One region of the Alteromonas stellipolaris genome, then DNA from elsewhere that is predicted to be linked to it. Evidence: predicted binding sites of a transcription regulator. Region 1 holds the regulator's gene; each other region holds the start of a gene.
The links. Region 1 encodes FNR, which switches genes on or off when oxygen is low (the NO sensors DNR and NnrR bind a similar motif). Its sites were predicted from a motif close to TTGATCTAGATCAA; they were not measured.

Region 1 (3,156 bases):
ACACTTACTGCAGGCTTACCGATTAACATAGCAAAAGGTGGCTTGTCGCCAGAGCAAAAGTATTCTCAAGTGCATACTTTGCAAAAGCAAGGTCGCAAAGTCATGATGATGGGCGACGGTATAAATGATGCCCCTGTTCTTGCTAGCGCTGATGTGGCAGTTGCCGTAGGAAATGCCACCGATGTAGCGAAAACAGCTGCCGATGTTATTTTGCTAGGAGACAGCCTGCTGTCGGTACCCACCTTATTTTTAGTGGCCCAACAAGCAAAGCGTAAAATTCAGCAAAACATCGCATGGTCGGTAGGTTACAATATTATTATTCTCCCCTTTGCGGTATCGGGGTTACTCTCTCCCTGGATGGCCGTGGTTGGCATGTCGCTCAGTAGTATTATTGTGGTCACCAATTCAACTAGGTTATTAAGTAAATAATATGAGCATCATTTACGTATTAATTCCCATCGCTATCATCATTGTTGCGTTGGCGCTGGTTATCTTTTTCTGGGCAGTGAAAACTAACCAGTTTGAAGATCTCGACCGACAGGGCTATAGCATTTTGTTTGATGATGATTTGTCAGGTGATGAAAAGAAACTAGCCGAGCAACGTAAGCAGTTGCAACAACGCAAAGAAACTGATGACAGAGATTAATATATTCTCTGCCTTTTTCATTGGTATTGCGGGCGGTGTGCATTGCGTAGGCATGTGCGGCGGCATTGTTGCTGCACTTCGTACAGTAACACCAAGTAATGAAGCCGCTTTGCCTTACACTCTTGCTTATAATTTTGGTCGTATAATCAGCTACACCCTAGCCGGCGCTATTACAGGCGCTGTTGGCCAAATGGCCACCGAATTTGTACCTATCGCTAAACCTGTTTTGTCTTTGATTAGTGGCATTATGCTGCTGCTTTTAGCCTGTTACTTGGGTAAGTGGTGGCAGGGCATAAATTACATTGAAGCAATGGGACGCGGATTATTTAAAGCCATTCAGCCCCTATCTAAACGCTTTCTTCCGTTCAAAAGTCCAGCCTATGCGCTGCCTTACGGTTTTATATGGGGCTGGCTTCCCTGCGGATTAGTTTATTCAACACTGACATGGTCGTTAGCTTCAGGTTCGGCCGTTGATGGCGCAGCTATTATGCTATTTTTTGGATTAGGTACCCTGCCCACCTTGCTAGCAGCAAGCGCGGGTAGTCAGTACCTTATAGCCGGTTTTAGGCACCACGTGGTAAGGCAATGCTTTTCAGGAATATTGGCTATTTACGCGCTCTTTTTAATTTATGCAGCAATTTCATAAACAAAAGAGTAAGATTATAGTAAGTCGACACTATTTATAGTTTGAACCTATGAGCAAAGGAAGCCAATTCTCAATTCATTGTCAAAATTGCAGTTTCAGCCATTTGTGTTTGCCCGTTGCGCTAAACAAGACTGAAATTGAATCTTTAGATGATATTATTGAGCGAAAGAAACCTCTCCACAAGAGCGACTTACTGGTAAAGTCAGGAGATACATTTAACTCTCTTTACGCAGTCCGCACAGGCTCTTTTAAGTCTTTCGTCACCAATTCAGATGGTGAAGAGCAGATTACAGGTTTTCACTTTCCTGGCGATATTATCGGCTTTGACGCCTTACGGGAAAACAAGCATCAAAGTTATGCTCAGGCATTAGAAACTGCGATGGTGTGCGAATTGCCCTACGAAACGTTAGATGAGATGTCAGTTCAATTCCCCAAGTTAAGACATCAAATAATGAGTTTTATGAGTGCAGAAATTAAACAAGATCATGATCTCATGATGTTGCTTAACAAGCGCTCAGCAGAAGAACGTTTATTGTATTTCCTCTCACAGCTTTCTCAACGTTTCGAAGAGCGTGGATTTTCAAACAAAGAATTTCACCTTACGATGACGCGAAATGAAATTGGAAACTACCTTGGTTTAACTATTGAAACCATTAGCCGCCTACTAAGCCGTTTTCAAAAAGAAAATATTATTCAGGTGGACGGTAAACTCATTACTATTTTAGATTTTGATGAGATGTCGCAACGTTTAACGTCTGTGGTTGCACCTAATATTGCCTGTAATAGCTAATCTTTAAAGCTTTTGATCTAAAACAAGTTACGTAATAGCAAATAGGTATTACACTTAAATTGTAGCAACCAAAATTCTAAAAATGTTTGGAGGGGTTATGATTAAGTATGAACGTATTTTAGCGGTCATTGAAGCCGATAGTGATACTCAACCTGCGCTTAGCCGTGCATACGAACTTGCCAAAAAGACAGGGGCTTCTGTCACCGCTATGCTGGTGGTTTACGATTTATCTTATGATATGACTACCATGCTCAGCCCTGATGATCGCGAAGCAATGCGCGATGCGGTTACCAAAGAACATGCGGGTTGGTTACGTAAAACCCTTAGTGATTTAGGGTTTGAAAAAACCGATATTGTTGTTGAATGGAACAACCGCGCCTTTGAAGCTGTCGTGCATTACGTAATAGATAACAATATAGACTTGGTTGTTAAAGCAACCAAACGCCATGACGATTTAGCTTCTGTTATTTTCACTCCAACAGACTGGCACCTACTTAGAAAGTGCCCCTCCCCCGTATTATTAGTTAAAGATCATGAATGGCCTGACAATGGTGAAATTATTGCCGCGGTAAATGTAGGTAGTGAAGACGACGAACATGCGCTACTTAACGACAAAATCACCGTTATTGCTAACGATTATGCCGCGCTACTCAGTGGCAACGTAAATCTGGTTAACAGCTATCCTGCTACACCGCTTAACATCGCGATTGAAGTTCCTGAATTCGACCCCGATACGTACAACAACGCCGTAAAGCACCATCACGAACTTGAGATGAACAAACACAGCGAAAAGTATGCTATTGATAGCGAGCGCTGTTACGTTAAAGAAGGCCTACCTGAAAAAGTCATTCCAAGAATAGCCAAAGATATAGATGCAGAACTTGTGATCATAGGTACGGTTGGTCGAGTAGGTATTTCTGCGGCCCTTATAGGTAACACTGCTGAACATGTTATAGATGAACTGGTGTGTGATGTACTGGCAATAAAACCAGACGGTTTTATTTCGCCTCTTTCACGTTAGTTCTAACACGTTCGAACACAGCCTGTTGGCGCGGTTTGCTAGCGCAGCTTTAT
Region 2 (3,156 bases), 1.8 Mb from region 1:
AATATGGCGTAGAGTAATACTGCCAGCCCAAGCAGGCCAACATAGATATTCCCCAAGGTTTCTGCTGATACATTTTCAAATAACATAGCGGCTCCTTAAGTGTTCGCCGGCGACATTTTGCTGGCTTTGGCCATTTCACGCTCTTCTGTAGAAATTTCTTCAATTTCAACAGCGCGGCGACACATCAGCATTAGCGTTCCCATATAAGCGAACAGCAAAATAGTATAAATCGTGGCGTACATAGTGAACGAGAAAGCGATATTCGCAGGAGGCAGTGTTGTTACCGCTTCTTGTGTACGTAAAACACCACTAACCAGATAAGGTTGCCTTCCAATTTCAGTCACATACCAGCCGGCTAAGGTTGCAATCCAGCCGCTGAATGCCATGCCAGCGAATACACGCTTAAGCCAAAGCGGGAAAGACTTCCCTCTAAGCAAGTAGCTACTACCTAGCCATGAAACCGCCAACATTAAAAAGCCCATGCCTACCATCACCCGAAACCCGAAGAACACAGGTGCTACTGGGGGATGTTCGCCTTTAAAGTCGTTCAGGCCTTGAATTTTGCCATCCATTTTATGGGTTAAAATTAGACTGGCGCCGTTGGGTACTGGTATTTCAAAGTGATTTTCTCTGCTTTCTTCATCCGGAATGGCAAACAGCAGTAAGGGCGCGCCTTCAGTGGTATCCCAAAGGCCTTCCATTGCGGCAACTTTCTGCGGTTGATGCTCGAGGGTATTTAACCCATGCATATCGCCTGCAAAAATCTGCAAAGGAATAAGCACTGCAGCGGTATAGGTGGCGGTTTTAAGGGCAAGCTTTGGCGCAAGCTTGTCATCGCCTTTCAGCATACGGTAGGCCGATAAGCCGGCTATTAAAAAGCTGGCCGTCAGTCCCGAGGCTAACATCATGTGCACAAAGCGATAAGGAAACGAAGGATTAAATATAATTTCGCTCCAATCTACGGCATACACAACGCCGTCGATAATTTCATGCCCTTGCGGCGTTTGCATCCAGCTGTTAAGCGCCAGAATCCAAAAGGCTGACATGGTAGTGCCCACCGCCACAATCAATGTTGAAAGGGTGTGCAACCAATTAGGTACCCGACGAATACCAAACAACATAATACCTAGGAACGTGGCTTCTAAGAAAAACGCAGTAAGAACTTCGTAACCTAGTAGTGGGCCCGCCACATTACCCACCCGCTCCATAAAGCCGGGCCAGTTAGTACCAAATTGGAAAGACATGGTCACGCCACTTACCACACCAAGTGCAAAGCTAAGTGCGAATACGCGCACCCAGAAGCGGTACATCCGCATCCATACTGGGTGACCGGTTACATTTGAGCGAAACTTGAAGTAGAAAAGAAACCATCCCATTGCCATGGTGATAGTCGGAAACAGAATATGAAAACTAATATTTAATGCAAATTGTAAACGAGACAGCAAAAACGCATCCACAGATAGTCTCCTTAATTAACGGAATTTTTTCCCGGTAGAATTTTGTCTTTCAGTTCTAACATACGGCCAACACCCGAGCCGAGTTTCATCAAGGTGTTAAGTTTATCTGGCCCTAGGTTTTGAAGCTCTTGTGACCACGCGGTTACCGACTCTAATAAATCGTGAATTTCATTCAGCTTATCTTGCGCATTGGCTTCAGTTTTGTTGGCGGGAGTATCTAGTAATAAATCCCGCAATAAACTCATGGTGGGGTCTATTTCGCGCTTGCGGCGCTCTTCGAATACGCGGTTTGCAAGGGTCCAAATGTCTCCGCCTGCAATAAAGAACTCTTTTCGTTCACCAGGAACAAGATGCTGTTTTACCAAGCGCCACGACTGTAACTCCTTCAACCCCATGCTGGTGTTACCGCGAGATATATTTAGCGCGTCGGCAATTTCTTGCGCTGAGATGGGCTCATCAGCAAGTACAATAAGTGCCAAAATTTGGCCCACAGTGCGATTAAAGCCCCAACGACTGCCCATTTCACCGAAGTGCATAACCGCAGAAGTAATAAGTGGTGTCATTTTCATATCTATACCTGCTGAACTTTCAGAAATTACTGAAAGTTTATGCTGAAGTTTGATTGAGATCAACAAATATCAGATGAAAATTATGTTAGGAGGAGTACGAAAACATTTAAATGAGCAGTCGAATCTTATATATGTGATATGAGAGCTCAGTGGTTTTTTATCGGGTTAATTGCTTACGGCAAAAAGTGCAACGCAAGAGAGCGTGGCGACACTATCTTAATAAGCGTAAAATTCAGCAAGAATTAAGTCTTAAATTTATGCTTCGATATGTTGTTAAATTTAATAAATAGATGCTATAAAAAACCTTAAATGGAATAGAAAACGCGATGTTGAGGCCTATTGCTTTTACACGCTAAAAATTAGGGATTAATTTTGAAGATATTTTCTGCGTTATTATGCGTGTCATTGATAATGTTAAGCGCTTCCTCTTTTGGCAACAGCAAAGAAGTTAAAGCCGCCAAGATAATAAAAAATGCTAATAAAGTGGAAGATGCCTTCACTTCTCGCGGTGGCATGGAAGGTTGGACAAGAGTTTCATATATAATAGATAAAGACGGAACAACGAAAGATATCGTTGTTTTTGATTATTCAGGTAAAGACAGGTATGTAACAAAAGCCACTAAACTAGTTAAAAACCTACAATATTCCCCTGCATTAATTAACGATAAACCAGTAACAAGTGCTCAAATTTTGTTTGTTAAACACACATACTCAGAGGCTGGTCATAGTGAAGGCAGCGTCACACCTGCCTTTGCAAAAGAATACCAAGCTATAATAGACGCACTTACTAGCCCTTCCGCTAATATGCCTAGCATAAAAATATCCATAGACGAATTGGTAGAAGATCATACTAAAAATTTAAACGAACATGCTTTAGCGGCATGGTTAAAATCTATCTATTATTATAAAAATGAAGATTTTTTAGAATATATGCGCCAATCTCAAATTACGGTAGATTTATACGAATACCTACCTATAGCGATATTGGCTAAGTCTACGGTTAATCTTTTTCAGTCACAGCTTTACTACGGTAATTTCAAAGGTGCCTCTGAAACCCTTGCGCGTATGGGAAGCGTTGATGGCCTCAATTTATCTCAACAAACCCATCAACAATTTGCCGACGCGCTTAA
Region 3 (3,156 bases), 1.3 Mb from region 1:
AAAAAGGGCAACTTACATCACGTACCAATAAATACGGTAAGCAGTTTTTTGCGTGTGATCATTATCCCCATTGTCGTTATGTGCTAAATTTCACGCCAGTAAATGAAGCATGCCCCGATTGTGGCTGGACCGTTCTGATAAAAAAGAAAGGCCAAATTTGTTGCCCTCAGCCAGGGTGTGGCTTTAAAAAAGACGATAAATAACACCTATAGAGAAAAGCATTAATGAGTATCCCGACCAAGGGGCAAATAGGCACTAGCGATCCAATTGTCACCGCGTTTAAAAATGGTGACCTATTGGTTTACCCTACCGAAGCAGTTATGGGCATAGGCTGTGACCCAGATAATGAAGCGGCTGTAATGTCGCTTTTAGCATTGAAGCAGCGCCCTATAGAAAAAGGGGTAATCTTAATTGCTGCTAACTATTCTCAGCTATTACCCTATATAAATGATGAAGCCATACTTCAGCACAAACGTACTGAAATTGTGTCCAGTTGGCCTGGGCCAAATACTTGGTTGCTACCTAAGTCGGCGTCGGCCCCACTATGGTTAACCGGCAAGCATGAAAAAATAGCGGTTCGAGTAAGTAACCACCCAGTGGTTAAAGCTTTATGTGAAAAGCTAGGAAAGCCGCTGGTATCTACAAGTGCCAACCTAACTGGCCAACAACCCGCAATAACCCAGCAGGAAGCAACCGATATATTTGGTGATAGTGTTTTCTATGTTGATGGGGAAGTAGGTGGCCACGCTAAACCCAGTACCATCCGTGACGGCGATACCGGAGAGATAATAAGATCATGATTGACCCCCAACACGTAAACCAACAGTTAGACGGTAAAGACGCCGCTGAAGTGATAGAACAAGTTAAAGCGTACTTACTGTCATTACAGGACAACATTTGCCAAACCCTTGAGCTCGCCGATGGTAAAGGGCAGTTCAAAGAAGATTCGTGGGTTCGCGAAGAAGGCGGTGGTGGTCGTTCTCGTGTTATCAAAAACGGTGCAGTGATAGAGCAAGGTGGGGTGAACTTTTCTCACGTGTTTGGTAGCCAAATGCCTGCGTCAGCTACGGCTAACCGCCCAGAACTGGCCGGTAGAAACTTTCAAGCCATGGGGGTCTCGTTGGTTATTCACCCACATAACCCTTATATTCCTACATCTCATGCGAATGTGCGCTTTTTTATCGCCGAAAAAGAAGGTGAAGCACCTATTTGGTGGTTTGGCGGTGGGTTCGATTTAACCCCGTTTTACCCCTTTAAAGACGACGTACTACATTGGCACAATACCGCTAAGAAATTATGCGCCCCCTTTGGTGAAAACGTGTATGGAAAATATAAGAAATGGTGTGATGACTATTTCTTCTTAAAGCATCGAAATGAAACCCGCGGTGTAGGTGGCTTGTTCTTTGACGATTTAAACGATTGGGGGTTTGAAACGTCATTCAACTTTATGCAGGCGGTAGGAAATGGTTTCGTTGATGCTTATGTACCTATTGTAGAAAAGCGCAAGAGTACGTCGTACGGCGAAAGAGAGCGTGACTTTCAGCTATATCGCCGTGGTCGCTATGTAGAGTTTAACTTAGTATTCGATAGAGGCACCTTGTTTGGATTACAAACTGGAGGCAGAACTGAATCAATCTTAATGTCTATGCCACCACTTGCCCGATGGGAGTATTGCTATACTCCGGCGCCGGGGAGCGCAGAAGCAAAGCTAACCGACTGGCTTCAGCCTACAAACTGGTAATATTTTGCACCATGGGAATACCCTGTGGTGCAATTCCTTTGATCCACATCAAATTCCCTCATTACCAAGGTATATAGAGATATTGCACCTTGCGCTGGATCAAAGGATTTTCTTTTTAAACGTATACAGTGTCGTCATTATCATTAAACACATGAGAGACACACAATGCGTACACACACACTTTCAGCCATATGTATTTCTTTAGCGCTTGCCGCCCCTTTTGCTTCAGCTCATGAAAAGGGTGACTGGTTAGTTCGTGGCGGATTAACAACAGTAGCGCCCGACGAGTCAACCTCAAACATCATTGCAGGTGGTAGCGATTTAGGTGTAGCACTGACTATCGATAACGATACCCAGTTGGGATTAAACGTTGCCTATTTCATTACCGACAATATCAATGTTGAATTATTGGCCGCAACACCGTTTACTCACGACGTGAATTTTTCGGTAAGCGATCCACTAGGTACAGGTAACACATTGGGAGAGGTCACGCACTTACCCCCTACTATTACCGTTAACTACTACTTCAACGACGCAAACTCAGCGTTTCAGCCATATATTGGTGCGGGTTTAAACTATACCTTTATCTTTGATGAATCATTTACTGCTGCAAATAAGGAAGCAGGGCTTGATGATTTATCTTTAGATAACTCTGTAGGCATTTCTGCACAAGTAGGGATGGATTATCAAATAGATAAAGAGTGGCATGTAAATGCGTCAGTACGTTACATCGATATTAATACCGAGGCGTCATTTACCGTAGGTGGTGCAGAAGGTAGCGTAAACGATATTGACATCGACCCTTGGGTTTATACCTTGTCAGTAGGTTACACATTCTAAGGTTCGTTTAATAAGGTAAGTTGCCTTAAATAAGCAGCTTAGCAAGGCGTAAAACCTTATATCGTAATCTAAAGCGTTCCGTGTTTTACGGAGCGCTTTTTTATTTACTATTAATCATATGCTCGGCAAGTTGATCGAGTGCATTAAGAAGTTGCTGTGCGAGGGGGAGGTCATCAACAGTCTCGTGCATGGCTTTGCGCATACAATACATCCACTGGTCTTTTAATTCAGGTGTAACACTAAAAGAAAGATGCCGTGAACGTAACCTTGGGTGACCATATTGTTGCTGATAGGTGTCAGGTCCGCCTAACCACAAACTTAAATAAAGAAAAAACACTTCTCTAATTCTATCTGTTGGCTGAGGATGAATGGCGTAAAGCTCCTTCGCAATAGGATCATCACGCATAACATCATAAAAGCGGTTTGCCAAAAGGCGTACCTTATCTTCTCCACCTATACGGTAATATGGTGTAGTCTCTGACACAGCAGGTTTTTCCTTTCGTATCGATTTAAAGAAGTTAGACATTCCCATGACAGACAGCCTTATTAATAATCCAATGAAAAAGTTTGCCGTT
Region 4 (3,156 bases), 1.6 Mb from region 1:
TGCGAATTCGGCAACTTACTGCGATAATCAAACCCAATTGGGCGCATCCACAGTGCAATTAGCGTTAGCGCTAGGGCTAAATAGAAGCCAGAGAAGGCGGTAGCATAGATCATCGGCCACGCGGCAAAAATGGCACCACCTGCCGTGATGAACCACACTTGGTTTCCATCCCAATGCGGCCCAATAGTATTAATCATTACGCGACGTTCTTTGTCTGTTTTACCAATTATGGTCAGTAGTGAACCTACGCCTAAATCGAACCCATCCGTTACCGCGAAACCAATGAGCAGAACACCGATAAGGCACCACCAGGCTACGCGAAGAAATTCATAATCAATCATGCGTTTGCTCCTTTAGCATCAAAGTCGATAAGGTCATCGTCTTCATTCGTCGTGTGATCTTCAGGAGGCACTGGCCCTTTTTTGGCGAATTTTTTCATTAAGTAAAAGGCCACAATGAACATCACTGTGTAAAACGCTGAATACGCAACTAACGTGGTGACAATGTCTGAGATAGACAGATTAGATGTTGATGCATGCACTGGCAGAATCTCTGCAATAGACCAAGGCTGGCGACCAAATTCAGCCACAAACCAACCGGCTTCACACGCAACCCAAGGTAGCGGCAAGCTATACAATGACGCTTTCAACAACCAGCGAGGCTGGGTTATTTTATGTCTAGTACTGTAATAGAAGGCAGCTAAGAACACGGCTAACATAATAAAGCCTGATGCCACCATTAAGCGGAAACTCCAAAATAAAGGGGCAACTTTAGGAATACTGTAATCTACCGCTTTTTGTAAGGCCGCTTCCGAAGGCTGTGTAACATCATCCGTAAATGGCTCTAACAGCATGGCATAGCCCATATTATCTTTGTGTGCTTCAAACAGCGCGCGTTCGTCTGATGAAGCGGTTCCATCTCGAACACTATCTAGCAACGCGTACGCTTTGATACCATCAAGGATACGTAAACGATTCTCAGCTTTGATATCTTTTAAGCCTTTAACTTCCTCGGTAAGTGAACGAGTAGCAATAATGCCCATCGCCCAAGGAATTTGAAGTGCGTATTCGGTTTCTTCTTTTTCATCGTTGGGAATACCGAATACGGTAAAAGGCGCAGGTGCTGGATGAGTGTCATACTCCGCTTCAACAGCAGCCAATTTTACTTTTTGCACTTCACCTAATTCGTAACCACTTTCATCACCAAGCACAATAACTGACAAGGTAGCGGCTAGGCCGAAGCTAGCAGCAATAGCGAAAGACCGACGGGCAAATGCGATATGCTTGTGGTTAAGTAGGTAATAACTAGAAATAGCCAATACAAACATAGCACCGGTTACATAGCCGGCTGAAACGGTATGCACAAACTTAACTTGCGCTACAGGGTTAAATATAACCTCAGCAAAGCTTGTCATTTCCATGCGCATGGCTTCAAAGTTAAATTCTGCGCCTACGGGATATTGCATCCAACCATTCGCAATGAGTATCCATAGTGCTGAGAAATTAGAACCAATAGCCACTAACCATGTGGTCATTAAATGTCTTCCCTTCGACATTTTGTCCCAGCCAAAGAAAAATAACCCAACGAAGGTTGATTCTAGGAAGAACGCCATCAAACCTTCAATAGCCAGCGGCGCCCCAAAAATGTCCCCAACATAGTGAGAATAGTACGACCAATTCATCCCGAACTGGAACTCCATAGTGAGGCCGGTAGCCACACCAATGGCGAAATTAATACCAAACAACTTTCCCCAAAACTGAGTCATCTGTTTGTAAATTTCTTTGCCTGTCATCACATAAACGGATTCCATAATGGCAAGCATGAAACTCAACCCTAAGGTTAAGGGCACAAATATAAAGTGGAACATTGCAGTTAGCGCAAATTGCCACCGCGATAGTTCGACTAACGTATCGCTCATGGGTTTTCTCCCTAGTTAAAAACAGTACGGCAAGCCGCTAAAAATTCTATTTAAATCAACAACCTTAATTAAAAGTCCGCACCGTAAGACTTATACTTCTGTATGAGGTTTAGCAAGCTTTGCGCCACCTAAGGCACCACTACACCTAACCTCTGATTTTCCCTACTGTGCGGCGCAATTATTCCATTAAGTCGAATCAGCCGCGTTGATCCATCTCAAACAAGATGAGAGGAAAATATGCCAAAAATGACAATTAGCGCCATTTTTGACATAAAAGTTAAATTAAATGATAGGTGGAGAACAGAGCGTGGGCCTTTGTAAAAAACACTGCTAAAAAACAAGAGAGGAAAGACAATAGAAGAAAGTGAAAATGATAGGAGTTAGGGAATAAGCGGTAGGAAATAGGGGATAGGGAACAGGAGATAAAAAGATACAACGGATGGCGATAGAGACCCGTTGCACCTTCTTAAAATAAAAGCTATTCGGCTGAATAGGTAAGCGTGAAAGCACCTCTTAAACTGCCAGGAGTAAAGCCCGTTGCGGTATCTTCTGGGTATTTTTCTTTAATGATATCAATGACAGCAGGTGCCACATTGTTACCATGGCACGCCGTACACACTTGCCCTGTAACAATCGCTGACATATAGCGAAATTCGCCCGTTTCCTCATTCCACTGCGATGCTTCTAGCGGCATAGACAATTGCTTAGATAAGGCGTTTGCAAACTCATGCAATTGGGTTTCCTCCCACGCATCAGGTTTGTTGCCTTGATTACGTACACGAAGTGCTGTGCGCCCTACCGTCCAACCATCCTTCTTGAGCGCTTCTGCAATAGGCCCAGCAGCCACATAGCACTCCTCTACCCCGGCTTCTAAACCACCTTTTGAAATGGCTTGTTTAAGCCTAGCTTTTAGCGCACCACCTAATGCTTTGGCGTTACTACGTGCTTGGTTTAGCTTATCTTCGGGGCCTGCCAGGGTGGTTTCAGTTGCGTGTTGTGTCGCTATGCTGTCTTGCGGCTGCGGCATTTCAGCCGCTAGCGCGGTTGATAGTACGATTAATAGTGAAGCCGATAAAAAGAATCCACTTATTACAACAGCCGTTAATCTCATTTTCATATTCTTTTCCTCAATGGGGAGCATTACCTACCAACATACGTACAAGGCGCGTGCCAATGTGATACCTTAAACCTAGATTAGTTATCTTTCGGGTATAGACTATGCGCATACGTTATTCATA

Region 2: AVL57_RS17505 (GbsR/MarR family transcriptional regulator) is a predicted target of FNR. The motif match lies at 2,076-2,089, and genes of this name have one in related genera.
Region 3: AVL57_RS00135 (OmpW family outer membrane protein) is a predicted target of FNR. The motif match lies at 1,780-1,793, and genes of this name have one in related genera.
Region 4: AVL57_RS18505 (cytochrome ubiquinol oxidase subunit I) is a predicted target of FNR. The motif match lies at 2,124-2,137, and genes of this name have one in related genera.

What each region holds. Positions count from the first base shown of each region.
Region 1 covers NZ_CP013926.1:1,286,972-1,290,127, forward strand. The annotation lists gene AVL57_RS05235 (heavy metal translocating P-type ATPase) at 1-429, shown strand, start outside; gene ccoS (cbb3-type cytochrome oxidase assembly protein CcoS) at 431-646, shown strand; gene AVL57_RS05245 (sulfite exporter TauE/SafE family protein) at 633-1,292, shown strand; gene fnr (fumarate/nitrate reduction transcriptional regulator Fnr) at 1,342-2,082, shown strand; gene uspE (universal stress protein UspE) at 2,180-3,103, shown strand.
Region 2 covers NZ_CP013926.1:4,142,677-4,145,832, reverse strand. The annotation lists gene AVL57_RS17515 (cytochrome d ubiquinol oxidase subunit II) at 1-86, opposite strand, end outside; gene AVL57_RS17510 (cytochrome ubiquinol oxidase subunit I) at 96-1,457, opposite strand; gene AVL57_RS17505 (GbsR/MarR family transcriptional regulator) at 1,469-2,026, opposite strand; gene AVL57_RS17500 (energy transducer TonB) at 2,399-3,156, shown strand, end outside.
Region 3 covers NZ_CP013926.1:27,855-31,010, forward strand. The annotation lists gene AVL57_RS00120 (DNA topoisomerase family protein) at 1-203, shown strand, start outside; gene tsaC (L-threonylcarbamoyladenylate synthase type 1 TsaC) at 225-800, shown strand; gene hemF (oxygen-dependent coproporphyrinogen oxidase) at 797-1,741, shown strand; gene AVL57_RS00135 (OmpW family outer membrane protein) at 1,907-2,581, shown strand; gene AVL57_RS00140 (group II truncated hemoglobin) at 2,682-3,113, opposite strand; gene aroE (shikimate dehydrogenase) at 3,139-3,156, shown strand, end outside.
Region 4 covers NZ_CP013926.1:4,383,017-4,386,172, forward strand. The annotation lists gene cydB (cytochrome d ubiquinol oxidase subunit II) at 1-341, opposite strand, end outside; gene AVL57_RS18505 (cytochrome ubiquinol oxidase subunit I) at 338-1,918, opposite strand; gene AVL57_RS18510 (Tll0287-like domain-containing protein) at 2,397-3,035, opposite strand.